Regions from separate parts of the Rhizobium sp. RSm-3 genome, predicted to be linked through region 1. Evidence: riboswitches for the same ligand, from Rfam matches in the RefSeq annotation. Region 1 holds a riboswitch; each other region holds the start of a gene.
What was found. Region 1 has a riboswitch for cobalamin ahead of BBJ66_RS09050 (ABC transporter substrate-binding protein). Riboswitches for the same ligand answer to the same signal wherever they lie in the genome.

Region 2: it holds a riboswitch for cobalamin, as region 1 does, so the genes downstream of both, cobU (bifunctional adenosylcobinamide kinase/adenosylcobinamide-phosphate guanylyltransferase) here and BBJ66_RS09050 (ABC transporter substrate-binding protein) in region 1, are expected to answer to the same signal.
Region 3: it holds a riboswitch for cobalamin, as region 1 does, so the genes downstream of both, nrdH (glutaredoxin-like protein NrdH) here and BBJ66_RS09050 (ABC transporter substrate-binding protein) in region 1, are expected to answer to the same signal.
Region 4: it holds a riboswitch for cobalamin, as region 1 does, so the genes downstream of both, BBJ66_RS25475 (CbtB domain-containing protein) here and BBJ66_RS09050 (ABC transporter substrate-binding protein) in region 1, are expected to answer to the same signal.

Annotation. Positions count from the first base shown of each region.
Region 1 covers NZ_MAWZ01000006.1:111,257-116,674, forward strand. The annotation lists gene BBJ66_RS09035 (hypothetical protein) at 7-570, opposite strand; gene BBJ66_RS09040 (ABC transporter ATP-binding protein) at 642-1,406, opposite strand; gene BBJ66_RS09045 (FecCD family ABC transporter permease) at 1,403-2,443, opposite strand; gene BBJ66_RS09050 (ABC transporter substrate-binding protein) at 2,440-3,456, opposite strand; cobalamin riboswitch at 3,631-3,886, opposite strand; gene blh (bifunctional sulfur transferase/dioxygenase Blh) at 4,123-5,403, opposite strand.
Region 2 covers NZ_MAWZ01000024.1:87,432-92,849, reverse strand. The annotation lists gene cobN (cobaltochelatase subunit CobN) at 1-1,093, opposite strand, end outside; gene cobW (cobalamin biosynthesis protein CobW) at 1,098-2,147, opposite strand; gene cobU (bifunctional adenosylcobinamide kinase/adenosylcobinamide-phosphate guanylyltransferase) at 2,152-2,676, opposite strand; cobalamin riboswitch at 2,979-3,375, opposite strand; gene BBJ66_RS19525 (chloride channel protein) at 3,603-5,393, shown strand; gene BBJ66_RS19520 (adenylate/guanylate cyclase domain-containing protein) at 5,414-5,418, opposite strand, start outside.
Region 3 covers NZ_MAWZ01000031.1:5,008-10,425, reverse strand. The annotation lists gene BBJ66_RS22440 (heavy metal translocating P-type ATPase) at 1-1,519, shown strand, start outside; cobalamin riboswitch at 1,720-1,945, shown strand; gene nrdH (glutaredoxin-like protein NrdH) at 2,208-2,429, shown strand; gene nrdI (class Ib ribonucleoside-diphosphate reductase assembly flavoprotein NrdI) at 2,443-2,859, shown strand; gene nrdE (class 1b ribonucleoside-diphosphate reductase subunit alpha) at 2,838-5,042, shown strand; gene nrdF (class 1b ribonucleoside-diphosphate reductase subunit beta) at 5,243-5,418, shown strand, end outside.
Region 4 covers NZ_MAWZ01000046.1:27,142-32,559, reverse strand. The annotation lists gene BBJ66_RS25485 (putative bifunctional diguanylate cyclase/phosphodiesterase) at 1-514, opposite strand, end outside; gene BBJ66_RS25480 (histidine phosphatase family protein) at 1,026-1,580, opposite strand; adenosylcobalamin (AdoCbl) riboswitch at 1,658-1,800, shown strand; gene BBJ66_RS25475 (CbtB domain-containing protein) at 1,814-2,023, shown strand; gene BBJ66_RS25470 (CbtA family protein) at 2,037-2,783, shown strand; gene BBJ66_RS25465 (hypothetical protein) at 2,834-3,466, shown strand; gene BBJ66_RS25460 (sulfite oxidase-like oxidoreductase) at 3,451-4,113, opposite strand; gene BBJ66_RS25455 (sensor histidine kinase) at 4,298-5,418, shown strand, end outside.

The sequences.
Region 1 (5,418 bases):
CAAAGGCTAAGGCAGCATCGGTCCCGGCTGACTTGCAACGAGCGCCCGGCTGGCCGCCGCGCTGGCATGGAGGCAGACAAGCCCGATCGCGGCCAGAGAATTGATCAGCAGGACATTCGCCAGGACCGACGCCGAAAATGCGCCCTCACCCGACGGAAGCAGCGCCGTTGCGGCAAAGAGCACGCCTTCATAGGCAACGAAGCCGGCCATGAAGGCGCCAGCCATAGTGACGGTGAGGTCGGCCGCAAGACGAAGCACGCCGAGCGCTGCGGCCAGGGATGCGAATGCGGCAATGCCGATCGCCAGACCCCAGGCATAGCTGTCCCAAGTCTGGGGATAGCCGAGCACGACATACCCGACCATCTGGTTGGCGAGCCAGGCCAGCAGAACCGCCGTCACCGCCATCCGCCGGGGAAGAATGACCGCCGCTACCGCCGCCAGGGCCACGAAGGGCGTGACGCAGGCAAAAAGCAGGCTGAGAGCGACGCTCGCGCCTGAAATGATGACGACCCAGGCAACAGCGAAGCCGGGGACGATTGGGCGCAGGGGAAACTGATTTCGTTCGAGCATCTCGAAACTCCGTTCGACCGGGCGCAAGCGCCCTCGGAAATCATACGCCAGTCCAGGAAAAAGGCCATTCCTCAATCCAGGACGTATTGGATGTGGTGCCGGCCATGCACGGCCGATTTCTGGACATGGGCGCGAACGCCGAAAACCCGGCCGATCATATCCTCCGTCAGCACATCCTCTGGCGCGCCCGCGGCGACGACCTCGCCCTTCTGAAGCACCGCCAGGCTGTCGCAGAACATCGCCGCCAGGTTGAGATCGTGCAGCGCGACAATGCAGGTGATGCCGAGCTTCGAGATCAGCCGGAGGATGTCGAGCTGGTGCTGGATATCGAGATGATTGGTCGGCTCGTCGAGCAGCAGCTCACCCGGCGCCTGCGCCAGCGACCGCGCAATATGGACACGCTGACGCTCGCCGCCCGATAGCGTCTGCCAGAGCTGACCCGCCCGCTCTCGCATGGCGACCCGCAACAAGGCCTCGTCGACCGCGGCATCGTCCTCCGCGCCCCAGGGTGAGAGCAGCCCGCGATGCGGCGTGCGGCCGAGCCGCACCACGTCGCGCACGGTCAGTTGCGTCTCGGTCGTCGATTGCTGCTCGACGAAGGCGATGCGCCGCGCAAGGGCTGCGCGCGACAGTGAGGCGATATCGTCTTCGCCCAGCCGGATAACGCCGCTGCGGACCTTGCGCAGCCGGCAGATCAGCCTGAGCAGGCTCGATTTGCCGGAACCGTTCGGCCCGAGCAGGCCGAGCACCTTGCCCTTTGCCACCGTCAGGCTGACCCCGTTGACGATGATCGTGTCGCCGGCGGCGAAACTCACCGCGTCGATGGTAATGCTCATGCGCTCCTCCGCACGCGATAGAGGATGACGGCGAAGGCCGGCGCGCCGAAGAGCGCGGTGACGACGCCGATCGGCAGGACCTGCTGCGGGATGATGATGCGTGAGACGATATCGGCGCCGACCATGTAGATCGCGCCGCCGAGTGCCGTTGCCGGCAGCAGCCGCCGATGGCCCGGTCCGACGAGGAAGCGGGCGGCATGCGGAATGACCAGGCCGACGAAGCCGATCGAGCCGACCATGCTGACGACGCTTGCCGTCATCGCCGCCGTCAGGGCAAAGAGCAGGATCTGAACGCGGCGCACGGCAATGCCGAGCGAGGCGGCCGCATCCGTGCCGAAGGCGAAGGCATCGAGCGCCCGGACATGGGCCATGCAGACGAGGAAACCGGCAAGCGCGATCGGCACCGAGAGATAGACATCCGGCCAGCGCACGCCGCTGAGCGAGCCCAGCAGCCAGAACAACACGCCGCGCGCCTGCTCGGCATTGGCCGAGGTCGTGACGATATAGGAGGTGAGCGCATTGAAGAGCTGCGAACCGGCGACACCGCAGAGAATGATGCGCTCGCCGGTTCCGCCCGCCCCCGTGGCGAGAAAGCCGACCAGCAGAAAAGCGACGACCGCGCCGAGAAAGGCGCCGCCCGAAAGCCCGAGAACGCCGTAGCCGAAGCCGAGGATCATCACCGAGACCGCCCCGGTCGAAGCCCCGGCGGAAATGCCGAGCACATAGGGTTCGGCCAGCGGATTGCGCAGCAGCGCCTGCAGGATCGCGCCCGAGAGCGACAGCGAGGCGCCGGCGCTCGCCGCGACCAGCGCCCGGCTGAGGCGATAATCCCAGACGATGCCCTGATGGATGCGGCTGAGCTCGAAATCCGTGCCGAACAGCCGGTTCGACACCGCCTCCGCCGTGGTCGCCAGCGGAATGGCGATCTCGCCGATCGAAACGGCAAGGCTGATCATCAGCCCGAGAAGAAGGAAGGCGGCAATGGTGAGCGCGGCAAGCGCCCACCATCCCGGCTCTCTGGCCGTTGCTGCCGTCACTGGGTCAGGCCGAAGGACTTGATGCCCTTCGCCAGCGTCTCGATGCCGTCGATAGTGCGTATCGTCGGGTTCATCGATTGCGCGTCCATCATCACGAAGCGCCTGTTCTTCACCGCGTCCAGCTCCTTGGTGACGGGATCCTTCTCGAGGAAATCGATCTTCACCTCGGGATCGTCGGCGGCGTAGCGGCGCCGGTCCATGGTGGCGAGCACGATGACGGCGGGGTTCGCCTCGGAAATGGTTTCCCAGCCGACCAGCGGCCATTCCTCTTCGGTGGTGACGACATTCCTGGCGCCGATCGTCTTCAGGATATAGGCAGGCGCGCTGTTCTTGCCGGCAATGAAGGCGTCGCCATTGGCCTCCTTGCTGGAGAACCAGAAGACGACCGGCAGGTTCTTGCCCGCTGCGCCCGATATCGAAGCCACCGCATCGGCCTCGCGCTTCTTCAGCTCGGAGATCAGTGCATCGCCGCGCTCCTTCACGTCGAAAATTTCAGAGAGTTCGGCGATTTCACGATAGATCAACTCCATCGTGAACAGCTCCCTGCGCACGCCGTCGCCGCCATCGGTGTTGACCTTGGCGACGCAATCGGCCGGCGCGAGATAGGTGTTGATGCCGACATCCTCGAACTGCTCGCGCTTGCCGACCGAGCCCTGCGCGCCGACATGCCATTCGAACTCGGCCGCCACCAGGTCGGGCTCTTGCCCGACGACGGATTCGAAGCTCGGATCATTGTCGGCGAGACGCTTTATCTTGCTGTTGGCCTCGGCATATTGCGGCAGCACGGGACCGACCCAGACGGCCGTGCCTGCGATCTTGTCGGCAAGGCCGAGCGAGAAGAGAATTTCGGTCATGCCCTGGCCGATCGAAACGATCTTCGACGGGGCCTTCTGGAACGTCACCTGCTCACCGCAATTGGTGATGGTCAAAGGATATTGAGTGGCGGCAAGGCTCGGTGCCGCAAGGCCGATCAGCCCGAAGGCAAATGTCATGGTGGCGAGAATCTGACGCATGAAAAACCTCGATTGAAGGGAAAAAGCACGGTTATGCCGCACGCGCGGCCGAAGGCACGCTGAGACGTGCGCTAACCGCAGGAGGCCCAATCGAGACGGATGCATGCCGGAATTCGGCGAAGGTTCAGAAGGTCAATCATGTCTGTTCCTTGTCCGGGCATCCCCGCCCGGTTGATTGGATCGTGATTGACGGCAGGTCTCCTGGCTTGCGGATATCCATCGGTTCATCCACCTTCCCGCGATATATCGCAGTGGCGAGGCCATAAGCCCTTCAGAGATGGCCGGTCGCTGGCCATAGCTGAGATGATCGACAATCCGCTTACAGTTGCGGGGGCAGCCACGGTCTCGGTCCCTACTGGGTCGTCCTCACCGTGTTCCCTATTAATCCCCTTGGAGTCATCTTCAGGGAACCGTCGCCCCCCAGTTACGTCGCCTGCCCGGGCGACGTCAATGATTATTGCGGGGGACGGGGTTTGGGTGGGTGAAAAATGGAGACTGAAAGGAGCATCCTCGCCTCCTCAGGATACGGCGTTCGTAAGCGTTGGCGCCGCCTTCTCAGTTCCCGCTGTCGCGGGCGCGGCATCTTCCGACCTCCCTCATGCTGAGGTGCGCAGCCCGAGAGGGCGGAGCCTCGAAGCACGCGCCGCAACGCTGCTCCCTGCGTCCCTACAACGCATCCAGCGGTATCTTCAGATACCGCCGGCCGTTCTCCTCGGGCTCGGGCAATCTGCCTCCCCGAATATTCACCTGCAGCGCGTGCAGCATCAGCTTCGGTTTCGGCAGCGTGCGGTCGCGCGCCTGGCGCAGCGCCACGAAGCCGGCCTCGTCGATGGCTGATATATGCGGATTACCGCTTTTCTGGGCGGCTATCGTGCTTTCCCAGCGCGGGTGACGGCCGCCAGGTTGATAGTCGTGGCCGGAAAAGAGCCGGGTCTCCTCGGGCAGCGACAGGATGGCCTGGATCGAGTGCCAGAGGGCGCTGGCGCTGCCGCCGGGAAAATCCGTGCGCGCCGTGCCGGAATCCGGTGTGAACACGGTGTCATGCACGAAGGCGGCGTCGCCGATCACATAGGTCACCGAGGCAAGGGTATGGCCGGGCGAGAACATCACGCGGGCTTTGAGCCCGCCGATCTCGAAGGTGTCGCCGTCGGCAAACAACCGGTCCCATTGCGAGCCGTCGGTTTCGAGTGCCGGCCAGTTGTAGATCTCCTTCCAGAGCACCTGCACGTCAGTGACATGGACGCCGATGGCCGTCGGCGCGCCGGTCTTTCCTTTGAGGTAATGCGCGGCGGAGAAATGATCGGCATGCGGATGCGTGTCGAGGATCCACTCGACCGTCAGCCCCTCGCTGTCGATATGCGCGAGGATGGCGTCGGCATTGGCCGTCCCCGTTGCACCCGACATCTCGTCGAAATCGAGCACTGGGTCGATGATGGCGCAGCGTTTCGTCACCGGGTCGGCAACGACATATTGCACACTGCAGGTGCGGGGCTCGAAGAAGGCCGTCACGCCAGCCGCCTGCCCGGCCCGCTTCTCCAGCCAGCGGCGTGCGCCGGCAAGATCGAAGCCGAGGTTTTGACCGAAGGCCTGAACATCCCCGACCTTCATGCGCCCATCCAGCACCTCGCCCAGCGTATAGAGCGTCAGCGCCCGTGTGCCGCTCTTGCAATGGGCGACGACTGGTCCCTTCGCCTCGGCCATCGCCGCCTGGAAGGCCCGGATATCGGCCTCGGTGATCTCGGCCCCTTTCACCGGCACGAAGCCGTAGGCGAGCCCCGCGGCGGCAGCGGACGCCTTTTCCGCCGCATTGCCGGGCTGCCCCGGCTCCTCGCCGTCCGGCCGGGCATTGATGACGCCGGCAAAGCCGTCTGCCGCAAAAGCGGCAAAGCCGGCGGCATCGGGCTGCCCCGCCACCGATATCAGCTCATTGACCCTCACGGATGTCATCGAAGCCCCCGCGCC
Region 2 (5,418 bases), on a different contig from region 1:
TGGCCTGCAGCACCACAGCCCCGTTCGCCTCCAGCACTGTCGGCTGCCGGTCGGCGCCGGGTGCGGAAACCGCAAAGCCGGTCGTGTTGATCACGACATCGGGTTTCACCGCGGCAAACACACTTTCGAGAATGCCGGTCGAGACGGGATCCTTCAGGCTGTAGGCAAAGACTGGCAGCGGCCTGAGGCCGAGCGCTTGCAAGGATTGGATCAGCGCTTCGATTGGCTGGGTTTCGCCGCTCTGCACGAGGGCTCGGTAGAAACTGATCGCGACGATAGGGGAAACCGTAGGTTCGAATCCCCCCTCTTCCGTCGAGCTTGGGTTACCCCCCTCTGTCCTGCCGGACATCTCCCCCACAAGGGGGGGGATCGGCAAGACGCTAGGTCTCAACTCCACATCAGTTGCTTGGCGAAGCCTTAGCGCCCATCCGATCTCCCCCCTCGTGGGGGAGATGTCCGGCAGGACAGAGGGGGGTGCCACAACCTCAGAAGACGAAGAAGACATACTAGCGGCAACCCGCCGCCACTCATCGACCCCGATCAGCCCCCGCCCCGGCCACCAGATGCCGGCCTTCATCAGAGGCACCGCCGGCGCCGGCTTCTCCGCACCCGACAGCATCGCCCCGGCATAATCGAGAAAGGCGCGCGCATTGGCATCACCGCCCTCGATCAGATAGGCCCAGAGCGCATCGAGATCATCGGAGGCGATGTTCGAAAACGGCGCCAGCCCTGCATCCGGCCTGGAGTCACCCGGCAGCACCGCAATCAGCGTGCCATTGCGGGCTGCACACGCATGCAGCGCCTCCAGCGCATAGCGGAAATAGCTGGCGCCGCCGAGCGCACGTACGACGATGAGCCTGGCGTGTCGCGCCGTGCGCTCGACATAGGTATCGACCGACATCGGGTGCTTGAGGCTCATCAGGCTGGCGAGCCGCAGCGAATGCGGTCCACCACGCGCTTGATGGGCGGCCGCGACCGCCGCAAGCTCGCTGTCGGCAGCCGACAGGAACAGGATATCGCCCGGCGTCTGCCCGAGGTCGATCGCCTCCTCGCCGTCGCTGATCGTTCCCTGCTGGGCCAGAAGCAGATGCATGGGGTTACGCCAGCGCCTCGATCGCTATCCGCACAGCATCCTGATCCATTTCGTGCAGGCCGATAACAACGAGACGCGTGGCGCGCTTTTCACCAGGCGTCCAGGCGCGGTCGAAATAGTGGTCGATGCGGCTGCCGACGGCCTGAAGCTGTAGGCGCATCGGCTTGCCTGAAACGTCGACGAACCCCTTGAGGCGCAGCACGTCATGGGCTGATATGATGGCCTCCAGCGCCTCGACGAAGCCGGCAATGTCGGCGACTGCGCCGAGTTCGACGACGAAGCTGTCGAATTCGTCGTGGTCGTGCGCCACACCGTCCTCATGCTCCAGCTCGTGGTGCGACTTGCGGTTGGCGATATCGTCCTCCGTGCCGATGCCGAGGCCGAGCAGGATGCCGGCCGGCACCTCGCCGTTCCTCGCCTCGATCATCGCAGGCTTTCGTGCGGTGCGGGAGGCGACCTCATCACGCACCCGGCCGAGTCCGGCCACGTCGATCAGGTCGGTCTTGTTGAGTACGATCAGATCGGCGCAGGTGAGCTGATCCTCGAACAACTCCTCGATCGGGCTCTCGTGATCAAGCGATTCATCTGCGCCGCGTGCCGCCTCGACCGCATCGTGATCGTCGGCGAAACGGCCGGCGGCGACAGCGGCGCTGTCGACCACCGTGATGACGCCGTCGACGGTCACCTGGGTGCGAATGTCAGGCCAGTTGAAAGCCGCAACCAGCGGCTGCGGCAAGGCAAGGCCCGAGGTTTCGATGACGATATGGTCGGGGCGCTGTTCGCGTTCGAGCAGTTTCGTCATCGTCGGAATGAAGTCGTCGGCGACCGTGCAGCAGATGCAGCCATTGGTCAGCTCGATAATGTCGTCTTCCGTGCAATTCTCCGCGCCGCAGCCCTTCAGCACGTCGCCGTCGACGCCGAGATCGCCGAATTCGTTGATGATGAGCGCGATCTTCTTGCCGCCCGCGTTAGTGAGCAGGTTGCGGATCATCGTCGTCTTGCCGGCACCGAGGAAGCCGGTGATGACGGTTGCGGGAATCTTCTGCTGGTTCATGGATTTAACCCTTCATTTTCAGCGGCAGGCCTGCCGCGATGAAATAGACTTCGGCGGCCTTCGCCGCGATCATCTGGTGGAGACGGCCGGCATGATCGCGAAAATCCCGCGCCATGCGATTGTCGGGCACGATGCCAAGGCCGACCTCGTTGGAAACGAAAACGAGCCGCGCCTTTACGCGCGGCAGAAAATCGGCGAGTGCTGCAAATTCCCCCGCCATCTCGCGCCCCTCCATCATCAGATTGGTAACCCAGAGCGTCAGGCAGTCGATCAGCACGATACGCCCCTCGCCGTCGATGGCGGCGAGCGCGCCGACAAGATCGAGCGGTTCCTCATGTGTGGTCCAAGACGGACCGCGATCGGCCCTGTGCTGGGCGATGCGTGCCTGCATCTCCTCGTCCCACGCCCGGCCGGTCGCGAGGTAGTGACGATCGAGGCCGGTCGACACGACAAGAGATTCGGCGAAGCGGGATTTGCCGGAGCGTGCGCCGCCGAGGATGAAGGTGGTGTTCGAGAGAGCCGTCGTCATGCGCAAGCGCTCCCGCTAGAGAGGGCGCGGCGGTGCCACATCCCCCTTCTCCCCAGCGGGGAGAAGGTGCCGGCAGGCGGTTGAGGGGGTGAGCGGCAAAGCCGCGAATGCACTGAGCGCAAGCGAAGGGCAAAATGACGGAGGTGCCGTGCGGCCCCCTCATCCGACCCTTCGGGCCACCTTCTCCCCGCGGGGGAGAAGGTGAGATCGCAGCGTCGCACCGCACGAGGCAGCGCCGAATTCAATCGTACAGCCAAAACAACCTCCGTGCTGGCAGCGGGTCTCTTGCCCAGGGTTGGGCTTCTCGCCCGGCACGAATGGCAGGTCTCCTGGCTCACGGTTGTCGGCCGCGATCGGGGCAGACCGGAATCCGGTCGCCCCTGATCGTGCCAGCGAATCTGCCTCGCCTTCCCGGCTGCATCGGAGAAGAGGTGGACGATTCGTAGAAATAGAGGCGTCCGACCCCGGTTGATCACCATGCATGTCCAGTGGCTTTTCCGGCATGTCGCCCGTCCCGCCCGCCTGCACCATTGCAGACTGCCGGCCGAAAGGGCTCGATGCCGGATGGAAGACCCTGACCGCTCTACAGTCGCGGGGTCGGCTGTGATGAAGGCGCCCGGTGTGGGTCCACCCCGTCACATTCCCTTTTCATCCGGAATGGCGTAACACCGATCCGGAACCATCCGTTATATCCTAGGATGGTTAGGCAAGCTCAGGGGTGAAGTCAACCGGCCGATACGATCGGGAACGGCCAGCCAGTCGGCGCAACGCTCGCAACACGACTTACTCTACCTAAAACATCGTCATTTATCAGATACTTACGTCATAAATATTTGACCCGGGCGCCAGCTTTTCGCCGCAATTACATCGCAAGCGGTCTGCGCCATCGCCCTTGACCGGGCCTCCTCCTGCCTAGTTGTCTTGCCATGCTTATGAAATTGGATCGGCGCCGGTTCCGGGCGCTGCGTGTTTTCTTTGATCCGGGGCGGCTGCGGGCGCTGACGCGACGCAGCGAAGTCGGCCTGTCGCTGGCGGGCGCCGTCGTCGGCATCGCCTCGGGGCTTGCCGTCACCGGCATGAGCTTCGTCTCCAACGAACTGCATCAGCTGGTCTTCGGCATACCAGACAGTGAAAGGCTGAGCTCGTCGGTGATCGACGACAAGATGCTGCTGTTGACCGCCCCCGTCATCGGCGGCATTCTGCTCGGACTGTTGCTCTTCGTGTTGGCCAAACGCCGCAAGAAACCGATGGTCGACCCGATCGAGGCCAATGCCCTGCATGGCGGCCGCCTGTCCTTGACCGACAGCGTTATCGTCGCCGTGCAGAACCTGATCTCCAACGGCTTCGGCGCCTCCGTCGGCCTGGAAGCCGGCTATACCCAGCTTGCCGCCGGCCTTGCCTCGAAATTCGGCCTGAAGCTGCAGCTTCGCCGCTCGGATCTGCGCATCCTCGTCGGCTGCGGCGCGGCCGGCGCGATCGCCGCCGCCTTCAACGCGCCGCTGACCGGCGCCTTCTATGCCTTCGAGCTGATCATCGGCACCTATACGATTGTGTCGCTCACCCCGGTCGTCGTCTCCGCCCTCGTTTCCACTTTGATCGCAAGGCTGCTCGCCGAAGGCGATTTCACCATCGATATCGGCAGCTTCGGTTCGGTCGTGCCGGCCGATTATATCCCGGCGCTGCTGCTCGGCGTCTTCTGCGCCGGCGTCGGCATCCTGATCATGCAGGGCGTCTCCTTCGTCGAGGAACTGGCCCGTAAGAGCTCGATCGCCCCGCCCTTCCGTCCCGCGCTCGGCGGCATCGTCGTCGGGCTGCTGGCGATGATCTCTCCGCAAGTGCTTTCGGCCGGCCACGGCGCGCTGCATCTCAACCTCTCGCGCGAGGTAGCGATCCCGGCGCTGATCGGCCTCTTCCTGTTGAAATCCTTGGCCTCGGCGATATCGATCGGCTCCGGCTTCAGGGGCGGCCTGTTCTTCGCCTCGCTGTTCATGGGCGCCCTGCTCGGCAAGCTCTTTGCCTATTGCGGCCCCTATTTCGCCGCTGCGACGCTGACGCCCGTCATCTATGCCGTGGTCGGCATGAGTTCGCTTGCCGTCGCCGTCATCGGCGGACCGCTGACGATGACATTCCTGGCGCTCGAAATCACCGGCGATTTCCCGATCACCGTGCTGGTGCTCGCCGCCGTCATCACCTCCTCGCTCGTCGTGCGCTCGACCTTCGGCTATTCCTTCGCCACATGGCGCTTCCATCTGCGCGGCGAAAGCATCCGCAGCGCCCACGACGTCGGCTGGATCCGCAACCTGACGGTGGACAAGCTAATGCGCGCCGACGTCAAGACGGCAAAAGCGGGCATTTCACTGGAGGAATTCAAGCAGGCCTTCCCGATCGGCTCGGCCCAGCGCGTCATCCTCGTCGAGGAGAGCGACAAATATGCCGGCCTCGTGCTGGTGCCGGAGATTTACGCCAACCCGACCGACACCCAGGACGAGGGCAAGACGCTGGCCGATTTCATCCACTACCGGAACGATTTCCTGCAGCCGCAGATGAATGCCAGGCAGGCGGCGGCGATCTTCGACAAGAGCGAAAGCGAAGCGCTCGCCGTCGTCAACAACCTGATCGAACGCAAGGTGATCGGCCAGCTCAGCGAAAGTTATACGCTACGCCGCTACAGCGAAGAACTAGACCGCCGCCGCCGCGAGGTCTCAGGCGAGATCTGATCCCATCGCTTGCGCCGCCGCTACC
Region 3 (5,418 bases), on a different contig from region 1:
GGTGCCGAAGAACGCGCTGCTGGAAGACAATGGCCAGACGCGGGAGGTGCCGGCGGAAAGCCTCGCCGTCGGCGCGATCATCATGGTGCGTCCGGGCGATCGCATCTCGGCTGATGGCATCATCGTCTCGGGCGAGAGCGCGATCGACGAGGCGCCGGTGACCGGCGAGAGCACGCCGGTGCGCAAGGGCGTCGATGCCGTCGTCTTTGCCGGAACGGTGAATGGCGATGCGGTGCTCCGGGTTCGCGTCACGGCGGCGGCTGCCGACAATACCATCGCCCGAGTCGTCAAGCTGGTGGAGGAGGCGCAGGAATCGAAGGCGCCGACGGAACGCTTCATCGACCGCTTCTCGCGTTATTACACGCCCGGCGTCGTGGTGGTCGCAGCATTGGTCGCGGTCGTTCCGCCGCTATTCCTCGCTGGGGCGTGGGACGAATGGATCTACAAGGGCCTTGCCATCCTGCTGATCGGCTGCCCCTGCGCGCTTGTCATCTCGACGCCGGCGGCGATCGCCGCCTCGCTTTCAGCAGGCGCCCGGCGCGGACTGCTGATGAAGGGCGGCGCGGTGTTGGAAACGCTCGGCAAGGTGACGATGGTCGCCTTCGATAAGACAGGCACGCTGACGGAAGGCAAGCCTCAAGTGACTGATATCGTTTCCTTCGGATTGAGTGAGGCGCAGATCTTGTCGCGCGCGGCAGTGCTGGAGCAGGGCTCCAGCCACCCCTTGGCGCTGGCGATCCTCAAACGCGCCAAGGCTGGCGGCGTCCCCGTGCCGCCGGCTTTCGAACTGGAAGCGCTGCCGGGCAAGGGGGTCAGCGGTAAAGTCGGCGGCGAGACTCTCGATTTGCTGTCGCCGTCCGCTGCCCGCGAGCGCGGAGCGCTCGACGGCGAAAAGGATGCACGCATTACTGTTCTGAACGATGAGGGCAAGAGCGTATCGGTGCTGCTCGTCAATGGTGTTGCAGCCGGCCTGATCGCCATGCGCGACGAGCCGCGCGAGGATGCGCAGGCCGGGCTTGCCACGCTTAAATCGGCCGGCGTCAAGGCGATGATGCTGACGGGCGACAACAAGCGGACGGCGGCAGCCGTTGCCGGCATGCTCGGCATCGACTGGCGCGGCGAGATGATGCCCGAGGACAAGCAGCGGGTCGTCAGCGAATTGAAGCGCCAGGGTTTCATCGTCGCCAAGGTCGGGGACGGTATCAACGACGCTCCGGCATTGGCCGCCGCCGATATCGGCATCGCCATGGGCGGCGGCACCGATGTGGCGCTGGAAACGGCGGATGCCGCCGTGCTGCACGGGCGCGTCGGCGACGTGGCCCGGATGATCGAACTGTCCAAACGCACGATGCGCAACATCCTAGAGAATATCACCATCGCGCTCGGGCTGAAGGCGGTGTTCCTGGTGACGACGATCCTAGGGATCACCGGGCTCTGGCCGGCGATCCTCGCCGATACCGGCGCCACCGTGCTGGTGACGATCAATGCACTTAGGCTGCTTCGGATAAAGGGACAGTGACGATTCGGGGGACGATTCGGGCCTGACCAGGAAACAAAATCTGAGGGCCGGCTACGGGTCGGTCCTCTTCATCCGGCCCTTCTCCACAGCCTGTTTTCTTTAAGCCTTCGTTATCCATGTTTTTCACAGGAACGCAGCGATTTCAAACCTGTCGTAACGCAAGGCGAAAACCATCCGTTGACACGATTTTGGATTGGCATACTATATCTAGTGTTCAAGGTTCCTTCGATTCGTCAGGATCGCAGGCTAAGACGGGAATACGGTGCGTTTCGCCATGACGGCGCAACAAGGCCGGAGCTGCCCCCGCAACTGTGAGCGGCGAGCAACTGTCCGATTTCAGGTCACTGAGGCATGATGCCTTGGGAAGGCTGGGGCAGGGTGCTTCGACCCGCAAGCCAGGAGACCTGCCTTGAACGAGATGTCCACGGGCGGGGTGTCCGGAAGGTCGCGTGCATGACAGCGGAATGATCCGCGCCTGTTGCGCTGCCCCGAACGTCCGCATGAGCACTTCGGGGTTGAAGTTATGTCCAGAACATCAAGGCCGCCGCCCGCGCAAATCCCGAAAGGGATCCTCTCGGGCGTTTAAACCGCCGACTTTGCCAGATCACCATCAAACGTTGCCCCGGACGTCGCAAGGCGACCGATCCCAGTATTGCGTCCTGAATTCTTTGACATCACGAGGAACATGATGAGCGTTACCGTCTACAGCAAACCCGCCTGCGTCCAATGCACCGCCACCTATCGCGCCCTCGACCGCCTGGGCGTCGATTACGACGTCGTCGATATCTCCGAGGACGCCGAGGCGCTCGATCGTGTGCGCGGCATGGGCTATATGCAGGTTCCCGTCGTCGTTGCCGGCGAGCAGCATTGGGCGGGGTTCCGTCCGGATATGATCAGCGCGCTCTCCTGACCGAGGAAAGGCGATGGGCCTGATCGTCTATTATTCCAGCCGATCCGAGAATACCCATCGCTTCGTCGCCAAGCTCGGGATGCGCGCGGCGCGCATTCCCTCAAGCGGCGCAGAGGCGTTCCATATCCGCGAACCTTTCGTGCTTGTCGTGCCGACCTATAGCGGCGCCGGCGGCCCAGGGATCGTAAAGGGGGCCGTTCCCAAGCAGGTGATCCGTTTCTTGAACGATGCGGAGAATCGAGGACGCATCCGGGGCGTGATTGCCGCGGGCAACAGCAATTTCGGCGAGACATATGGGCTCGCCGGCGACGTGATCTCGCAGAAATGCCAGGTGCCTTACCTCTACAGGTTCGAGCTCATCGGCACGGAGGAGGATGTCGCCAACGTCAAACGCGGATTGGAACGGTTTTGGACACGGGAACAACTCTGACGCGGGATGCGGGCGCAAAACCGCATAACACTTTTGCTCATCCCGCCGGCGAACGCCCTTTGAAAGCGGCGGAGACGCTCGACTATCACGCGCTGAACGCGATGCTGAACCTCTATGACGACGAGGGCAGGATCCAGCTCGACAAGGACCGCATGGCGGCGAAGCAGTATTTCCTGCAGCATGTGAACCAGAACACCGTGTTCTTTCACAATCTCCGGGAAAAGCTCGATTACCTCGTCACCGAGGGCTATTACGAGCAGGAGGTTCTCGATCAATATTCGTTCAATTTCGTCCGCGACCTGTTCGATCAGGCCTATGCCAGGAAATTCCGTTTCCCGACCTTCCTCGGCGCCTTCAAATATTACACCAGCTATACGCTGAAGACCTTCGACGGGAAGCGCTATCTCGAGCGCTACGAGGACCGCATCTGCATGGTGGCGCTGACCCTGGCGCGCGGCGACGAGGCCCTTGCCCGCGACATGGTCGACGAGATCATTTCCGGCCGTTTTCAGCCGGCGACGCCGACCTTCCTCAATGCCGGCAAGCAACAGCGCGGCGAACTCGTCTCCTGCTTCCTGCTGCGGGTCGAGGACAATATGGAATCGATCGGCCGGTCGATCAATTCGGCGCTGCAATTGTCGAAACGTGGCGGTGGCGTCGCGCTGTCTCTCACCAACATCCGCGAGGCCGGTGCGCCGATCAAGCAGATCGAGAACCAGTCGTCGGGCATCATCCCCGTCATGAAACTGCTCGAAGACAGTTTCTCCTATGCCAACCAGCTCGGTGCCCGCCAGGGGGCGGGCGCCGTCTATCTCAATGCCCATCACCCCGACATCATGCGCTTCCTCGACACCAAGCGCGAAAATGCCGACGAGAAGATCCGCATCAAGACGCTGTCGCTCGGCGTCGTCGTGCCCGACATCACCTTCGAACTCGCGAAAAACAATGAGGACATGTATCTGTTCTCGCCCTATGACGTCGAGCGCGTCTACGGTGTGCCCTTCACCGAGATTTCGGTGACGGAAAAGTACCGGGAGATGGTGGCGGACGCCCGCATCTCGAAGAAGAAGATCAAAGCGCGTGAATTCTTCCAGGTGCTTGCCGAAATCCAGTTCGAGAGCGGCTATCCCTACATCATGTTCGAAGACACGGTGAACCGGGCAAACCCGGTTGCGGGTCGCATCTCCATGAGCAATCTCTGCTCGGAGATCTTGCAGGTGAGCGAGGCGAGCGACTACAATGACGACCTCTCCTACAAGCATCTCGGCAAGGATATTTCCTGCAATCTCGGCTCGCTGAATATCGCCGCGGCCATGGATTCCAACGATTTCGGCAGGACGATCGAGACTTCGATCCGGGCACTGACGGCGGTCTCCGACATGAGCCACATCGCCTCGGTTCCGTCGATCGAGAAGGGCAATGACGACAGCCATGCGATCGGCCTCGGCCAGATGAACCTGCACGGCTATCTCGCCCGCGAACGCATCTTCTACGGCTCCGAGGAAGGCGTCGATTTCACCAATATCTATTTCTATACGGTGACCTATCACGCGATCCGCGCCTCGAACCTGCTGGCGGTCGAGCGGGGCCAAAGCTTCAAGGGCTTCGAAAAATCGAAATATGCCTCCGGTGACTATTTCGACAAATATACCGAAAAGGAATGGAAGCCGGCGACCGGCAAGGTGCAGGCGCTGTTCGACAAATCAGGAATCCATATTCCGACACAGGATGATTGGGCGGCGTTGAAGAAGGCCGTCATGACCTCCGGCCTTTATAACCAGAACCTGCAGGCGGTGCCGCCGACGGGGTCGATCTCCTACATCAACCACTCGACCTCCTCGATCCATCCGATCGTCTCGAAGATCGAGATCCGCAAGGAAGGCAAGATCGGCCGCGTCTACTATCCGGCGCCGTTCATGACCAACGACAATCTCGATTATTATCAGGACGCTTACGAGATCGGGGCGGAGAAAATCATCGATACCTATGCGGCGGCGACCCAGCATGTCGATCAGGGCCTGTCGCTGACCCTGTTCTTCCGCGACACGGCAACGACGCGCGATATCAACAAGGCGCAGATTTACGCCTGGAGGAAGGGCATCAAGACGATCTACTACATCCGCCTTCGCCAGATGGCGCTGTCCGGCACCGAGGTGCAGGGCTGCGTGTCTTGTACGCTGTGATTTGAATTCGCTCCGGATCAGCAAGATGCCCCTCACCCTAACCCTCTCCCCGTTTTGACGGGGGGAGGGGACGTGCCCTGCGAGAGGCTTGTGGGGAACGGGGGGCTTGCGGCATACCCCCTTCGCCCCGCGCGCGGGGAGAACGTGCCGGCAGGCGGATGAGGGGCAAATCGCACATATTCCTCAAAAGGGACCACCTAATGAACATGCAATTGAAACCCGTCTCCCGCGTGCGCGCCATCAACTGGAGCCGCATCGAGGACGATAAGGATCTCGAAGTCTGGAACCGGCTGACCGGCAATTTCTGGCTGCCTGAGAAAGTGCCGCTGTCCAACGACATTCCTTCCTGGGCGACGCTGACGCCGGCCGAGCAGCA
Region 4 (5,418 bases), on a different contig from region 1:
GGTAAACGCAATCGGCGTTGCCGAGCGCGCAGATTCGCCTGGCAACCTCGATCAGCAGAATGTCGCCGCCCTTGTGGCCGACGAGATCGTTGACTTTCTTGAAGCCGTCGAGATCGACGGAGAAGAGCGTGACGTTGCGATCCCATTCCTCGATTTGGTCCTCGTCGTCCTTGATCGGCCATGAGAGGATCTTGCGTTCGAAGGCGTAGCGGTTCGGCAGCTTGGTTAGATGGTCGTGGGTGGCCGTCCAATCGGCCTTCGCCTGGGCGGCGGCGCGCAGTTCCGTTTCCTTGCGCAGGTCGGCGATGCGCAGCACCGAATAGATGAAGCTCATGGCGCCGGCGATGCCGAGCGCCAGAACGAGTTTGTCGGCGCCATATTCGCCGAAACCGGTCATGAAATAGACAAGGCTGTCGTCGAGCTGCAACAGCGCGCCGAGGAGCCAGAGAGTTATCCCAAGCCCGACGATCGACACGCATTGCCTTCCGGCCCTGCTCTGGAAAAACACCGGCATGTGGCCTTCTCCATCTCCACCCTATGCCGAACTATCACGAAAGTCTGAAATGTTCGTTGAAACCAGAAGGCGAATTATTGGAGGCCGCAGCCTGTTGCTGCACCGTCGAGAGACGGACGCGCTTCTCGTGAAGCGGGGACGGGAAAGCACGAAGGCGAGCGTGCTGTCGCATGCTCGCCCTTTCTCGTGCTTCAGGCGGTGACGATCAGCAGCGGGACGCTGACGACGAGACCGATCAGAAGTGTGATTGTGGCGAAACGCATCAGGCGCAGGCGCCGCGTACGCTCGCCACTCCAATCATATGTCATGTCTTCCATCTCCTTGGGACAAGGAAGTAGTCCCGGTGAAGCCGGGTTCAACAGAGATGACGCAATTTGCTTGTGTAAAGCTGGATAAGATGAGGGATCGCTAATGCGCGTCGCATTAAACGGGATTCATGCGACGCGCCTTAGGTTTTTGTTTTATGCATGTCGTTATCCCGGAACCGCGGCACACTTCCGGGCGACATGCATTAATGCTGAAAACGCAGCGACCAGCGCCGTCCGTTGCTGGTCATGCGAACGATACCAAGCGGCTCGATGTCGACGAGCCAGAAAGAGGATGGCGGCGCCCGAAGCACATGGGCAACCGCTGCCCGGATGACGGCGGCGTGGCTGATGGCGATCACATGGCCGCCGAGGGCGGATTCATTGTCCATCCAGCCGGCGACGCGTATGCCAAGATCAACAAGGCTCTCGCCCCCGTGCGGGACCGCTTCCGGATCGCTCATCCAGGCCATGAGGTCCTCCGGCTCCTCGGCCTCTATCGCCGCGATCGACTTGCCGGCCCAGCGGCCATGATCGCAGTCGCCAAGGACAGGGTCCGTCCGGGCTTGAAGGCCGAGCGCGTCGGCAGTCTGGCGGGCGCGCAAAGCCGGGCTGGTGACAATACGATCGGCACGGGGCAGGGCGGCCATCCTGGCCGCGTCTTCTGCGGCCTTGTCTTCCAGCGGTTCGTCGAGCGGGAACAGGGCCTTGCGGCTCGCCGCCGTCGCGCCGTGGCAGATCCAGGTAAGGCGCGTATTCACGGTCGTTCCGATCTCCGGATAGCGGTGGGAACAGCCCGTCGCCGCTTCATGAAGTTTCGTTGACAGGCTCTTCGGCCTGCAGATATAACCGTGCTGTTGCGGGTTTGGAAGCCGGTGTAAATCCGGCACGGTCGCGCCGCTGTGACCAGCGTGTCGAAGGTTCTTCGCGCTGGAAGTCAGACCCTGCCGCATAAGCACTCTTTCGACTGAACGCGTCATTCCCGGAGGAATACATGTCTGACACCACTTTTGCGCCTGTTGCGGCACCGGCGCCGATCCCCGTAGCAGAGATCCTGCCATGGGCGATCTTCGGCGGCCTGCTGATGCTCATCGCCATCTATTTCGTCGGCACCGAGGAAGGCGCGATGGCGCTGTTCAACGGCATGTACGTGCATGAATTCGTGCATGACGCCCGCCACCTCCTCGGCTTCCCCTGCCACTAGGGGAGTTCCCGACATGGTTGGAAACCTCCTGCTACGCGGCATGCTCGCGGGCCTGATTGCTGGCTTCCTCGTCTTCGCCTTCGCCCATACTTTCGGCGAGCCGCTGGTCGATTCGGCGATCGCCTTCGAGGAGGCGAGCGCCCAGGCGACCGGCGAAGCCGCCGAACCTGAAATCGTCAGCCGCGCCATGCAGGCCGGTCCGGGCCTTTTCACCGGCGTCATGGCCCATAGCATTGCCGTCGGCGGGCTTTTCGCGCTCGCCTTCGCTTTCGTGCACGGCCGCGTCGGCAGCCTTTCGGCGCGCGGCACCTCGGCGGTCATCGCCATTTTCGCCTTCGTGGCGATCGTTCTCGTTCCCGCTATCAAATATCCGGCCAACCCGCCGGCGGTCGGCAATGCCGATACAATCGGCGTCAGGACCGAGCTGTTCTTCCTGATGATCGTCGTCTCCCTCGCCGCCCTGATCGCCGCGGTGGCGCTGTCGCGCCGTCTTTCCGAGCGTTTCGGCCTCTGGAACGGCGCCATCATCGCCGGCATCGCCTATCTCGTCTTTATCGGCCTCGTGCTTTATCTGCTGCCGCCGATCAACGAAGTGCCGGAGAACTTCTCGGCGATGGTGCTTTGGCGTTTCCGCACGACAACGCTCGCCATGCATGCGATCCTCTGGGCAACGCTCGGTCTTGGCTTCGGAGCGCTGGCGGAAAAGCGGCTTGCCGTGAAGGGCGGGCAACCGGTCCGGCAGGTAAAGGCCTTCCACTGAACACATCGAGGGGCGCCGTTTTGCCGGCGCCTTTAGATTTTCGGGCAACGATGAAAAGCTGCAGCACCATATCGCTCCTGTCGACGGCCTTTGCCGCCGCCGCTTTCTTTTGCATGCCTGTTGAAAACGCCCTTGCTCATAGCCGCAGCGGCGGCGCCAGCCATGCCGGTCTCGAGATCCCAGAAATTTCGCATGGCGAGATGGCGGTGATTTCGGACTATCGCGGCCGAATTATCGGTCTGGCGTCCCGTGCAGTCGATACGAACGAGCCATTCCGGCGCGTTCTGAACTACGCCGAAATCCAGTATTCCTATTGTCTCTGGGGACGGATGCCGGGCAGCGTGAGCGACGAGCAGAGCCCGTTCAACGAATGCGCCCATGCCTATCTTGCGGCGACCAAGGCGGTATTGCTTTCGATGCGTGAGATGCCGCGGGAGGCCGTTGCGGCTGGTGAAATCATTTCCGCGGTCGATGACGACATGGTGCGGCGCAGCCTGGCGCTCATCACCTGCCGGTTCAGCGGCGAGGCCTTCAACACCGCCGATGTCGTCAAGCCACGCTGGAGTAAAGTGCCGTTTCATGCCGCCAGCATGGCGTCGCTGACGGGGTTCGCCGCTCTGTTCGCCCTTGTGGTGTTTGCGCTGGGTCGCTTTCTGCGGCCGAAGGCTCAATCGTCGGAATAGCGCTGCTCGCGCCACGGATCGCCATACATATGGTAGCCGTTCTTTTCCCAGAAGCCGGCCTCGTCACCCGACATCAGTTCGATGCGGCGCAGCCATTTGGCGCTTTTCCAGAAATAAAGATGCGGCACGACGAGGCGCATCGGGCCGCCGTGATCCGGCGTCAGCGGCAGGCCTTCCCATGATGTCACAAGGATCGCGTCCTCGGCGGCGAAATCGGCAAGTGGAAGGTTGGTCGTATAGCCGTCATAACTCGTCAGCATGATATAACCGGCGTCCGGCTTCGGCATGGCGAGATCGAGCAGATCGCGCGTGGAAACACCCCGCCATTTGTTATCGTAGCGCGACCAGGTGGTCACGCAGTGGATATCGCTGACCTTGGTACTCTGCTCGATCGCCTGGAAGTCGGCCCAGTTGAGTGTGAGCGTCGTTTCGACGAGGCCGCGCACTTCAAGACGCCAGCTATCGGTGGAGATGACGGGCTGCTGGCCGAGATCGAGCACCGGCCAGTTTTTGACGAGATGCTGGCCGGGCGGCAGGCGCTCGGCTTCGGGGCGGCTGATGCGGCCGGTCAGAAACTTGCCCTCTGCCGCCCAGCGACGCTTGGAGCTGGTGAGCTTGCTGTCGGCGGGCGTCTTGTCGTTGCTCATGATGGGGTTCCCTACGATACCGCAATAGGGCATTCGCGTCTCCGGGTGTCAAGTTTCGGCGGGCCCTTGGAAATCCGTGTCGGCGTCATTAAACTTGAGCCGTCGGGTATGCCTCGCTGGGGAGTGGAGGCGGAAAGGGGAGGAGCCGGATCTGTCGAGATATCGTGCGATAGCGGCGTTCCTGGTGGTGCCGTTGATCATCTTCGCCTTCTTCACCTATGGAAGCGCGATTGCGACACGCGCCTATATGGGAGAGGCCTCGGCGCAGGCGGGGACAGCGCTGCGCCTTGCCGTCTCGGCGCTCAGCGGTCACCTCAACCGCTACGAGGCGCTGCCGGCGCTGATCGCCGATCATGACGACATCAAGGAACTGGTGAGCGCCCCTGAAAATGCGGCACTGCGCGATGCGGCCAATCTCTATCTCAAGCAGATTAACGGGCTGCTGAAATCCTCCGACATTTATGTGGTCAAGCCGGATGGAGAGACGATCGCGGCCAGCAATTACGACGGACCTGGAAGCTTCGTCGGGCAGAATTTCAGCTACCGGCCCTATTTCCAAGACGCGATCGAAGGCCGGCAGGCGCGGTTCTATGCGCTAGGCACCACCTCGCTGAAGCGCGGCTATTATTTCGCCGCGCCGATCCGGACCGGCACGGATATTCGCGGCGTCATCGTCTTCAAGGTCGATATCGACATGATCGAATCCTCCTGGGGCGGCGGCGAATACAAGATTTTCGTCTCCGATCCTGAGGGCATCATCTTCATGTCCGGCAGCCCGGAATGGCTCTACGGCGCGATCCTGCCGCTGACGGCCGATCGCATCGCACGCACGGAAGCCTCGCGGCGTTATGCCAATGCCAGACTGACGGCGCTGCCGGTCACACGCCAGCGCTTCGAGCCGCACGAGTTGATGACGCTCGCCGGCGAGCGCGGATCGAGCGAATATCTGGTTCTCTCGCACTACATGCCGGCCGAGGACTGGACGGTGAACGTGCTGATGGAAACGAGTTCCATCCGCGCCCAGGCGCGCACGGCGCTTGCGGCTGTCTTTCTTATCCTTTGCATTGCCGGGCTTGCGGTCGCGGTTCTGCGCCAGCGGCGGGCGCGGCTTGCCGAACGCATGCAACTGCAGACGGAGGCTCGCAACGAACTGGAGCAGCGCGTCGAGGAGCGCACGGCCGATCTTGCCCGCGTCAACAGCCGCATCGAGGAGGAGATATCGGAACGGCGTCTGACCGAGCAACAGCTCCGTCAGACACAGGCCGATCTTATCCAGGCCGGGAAGCTCGCCGGCCTCGGGCAGAT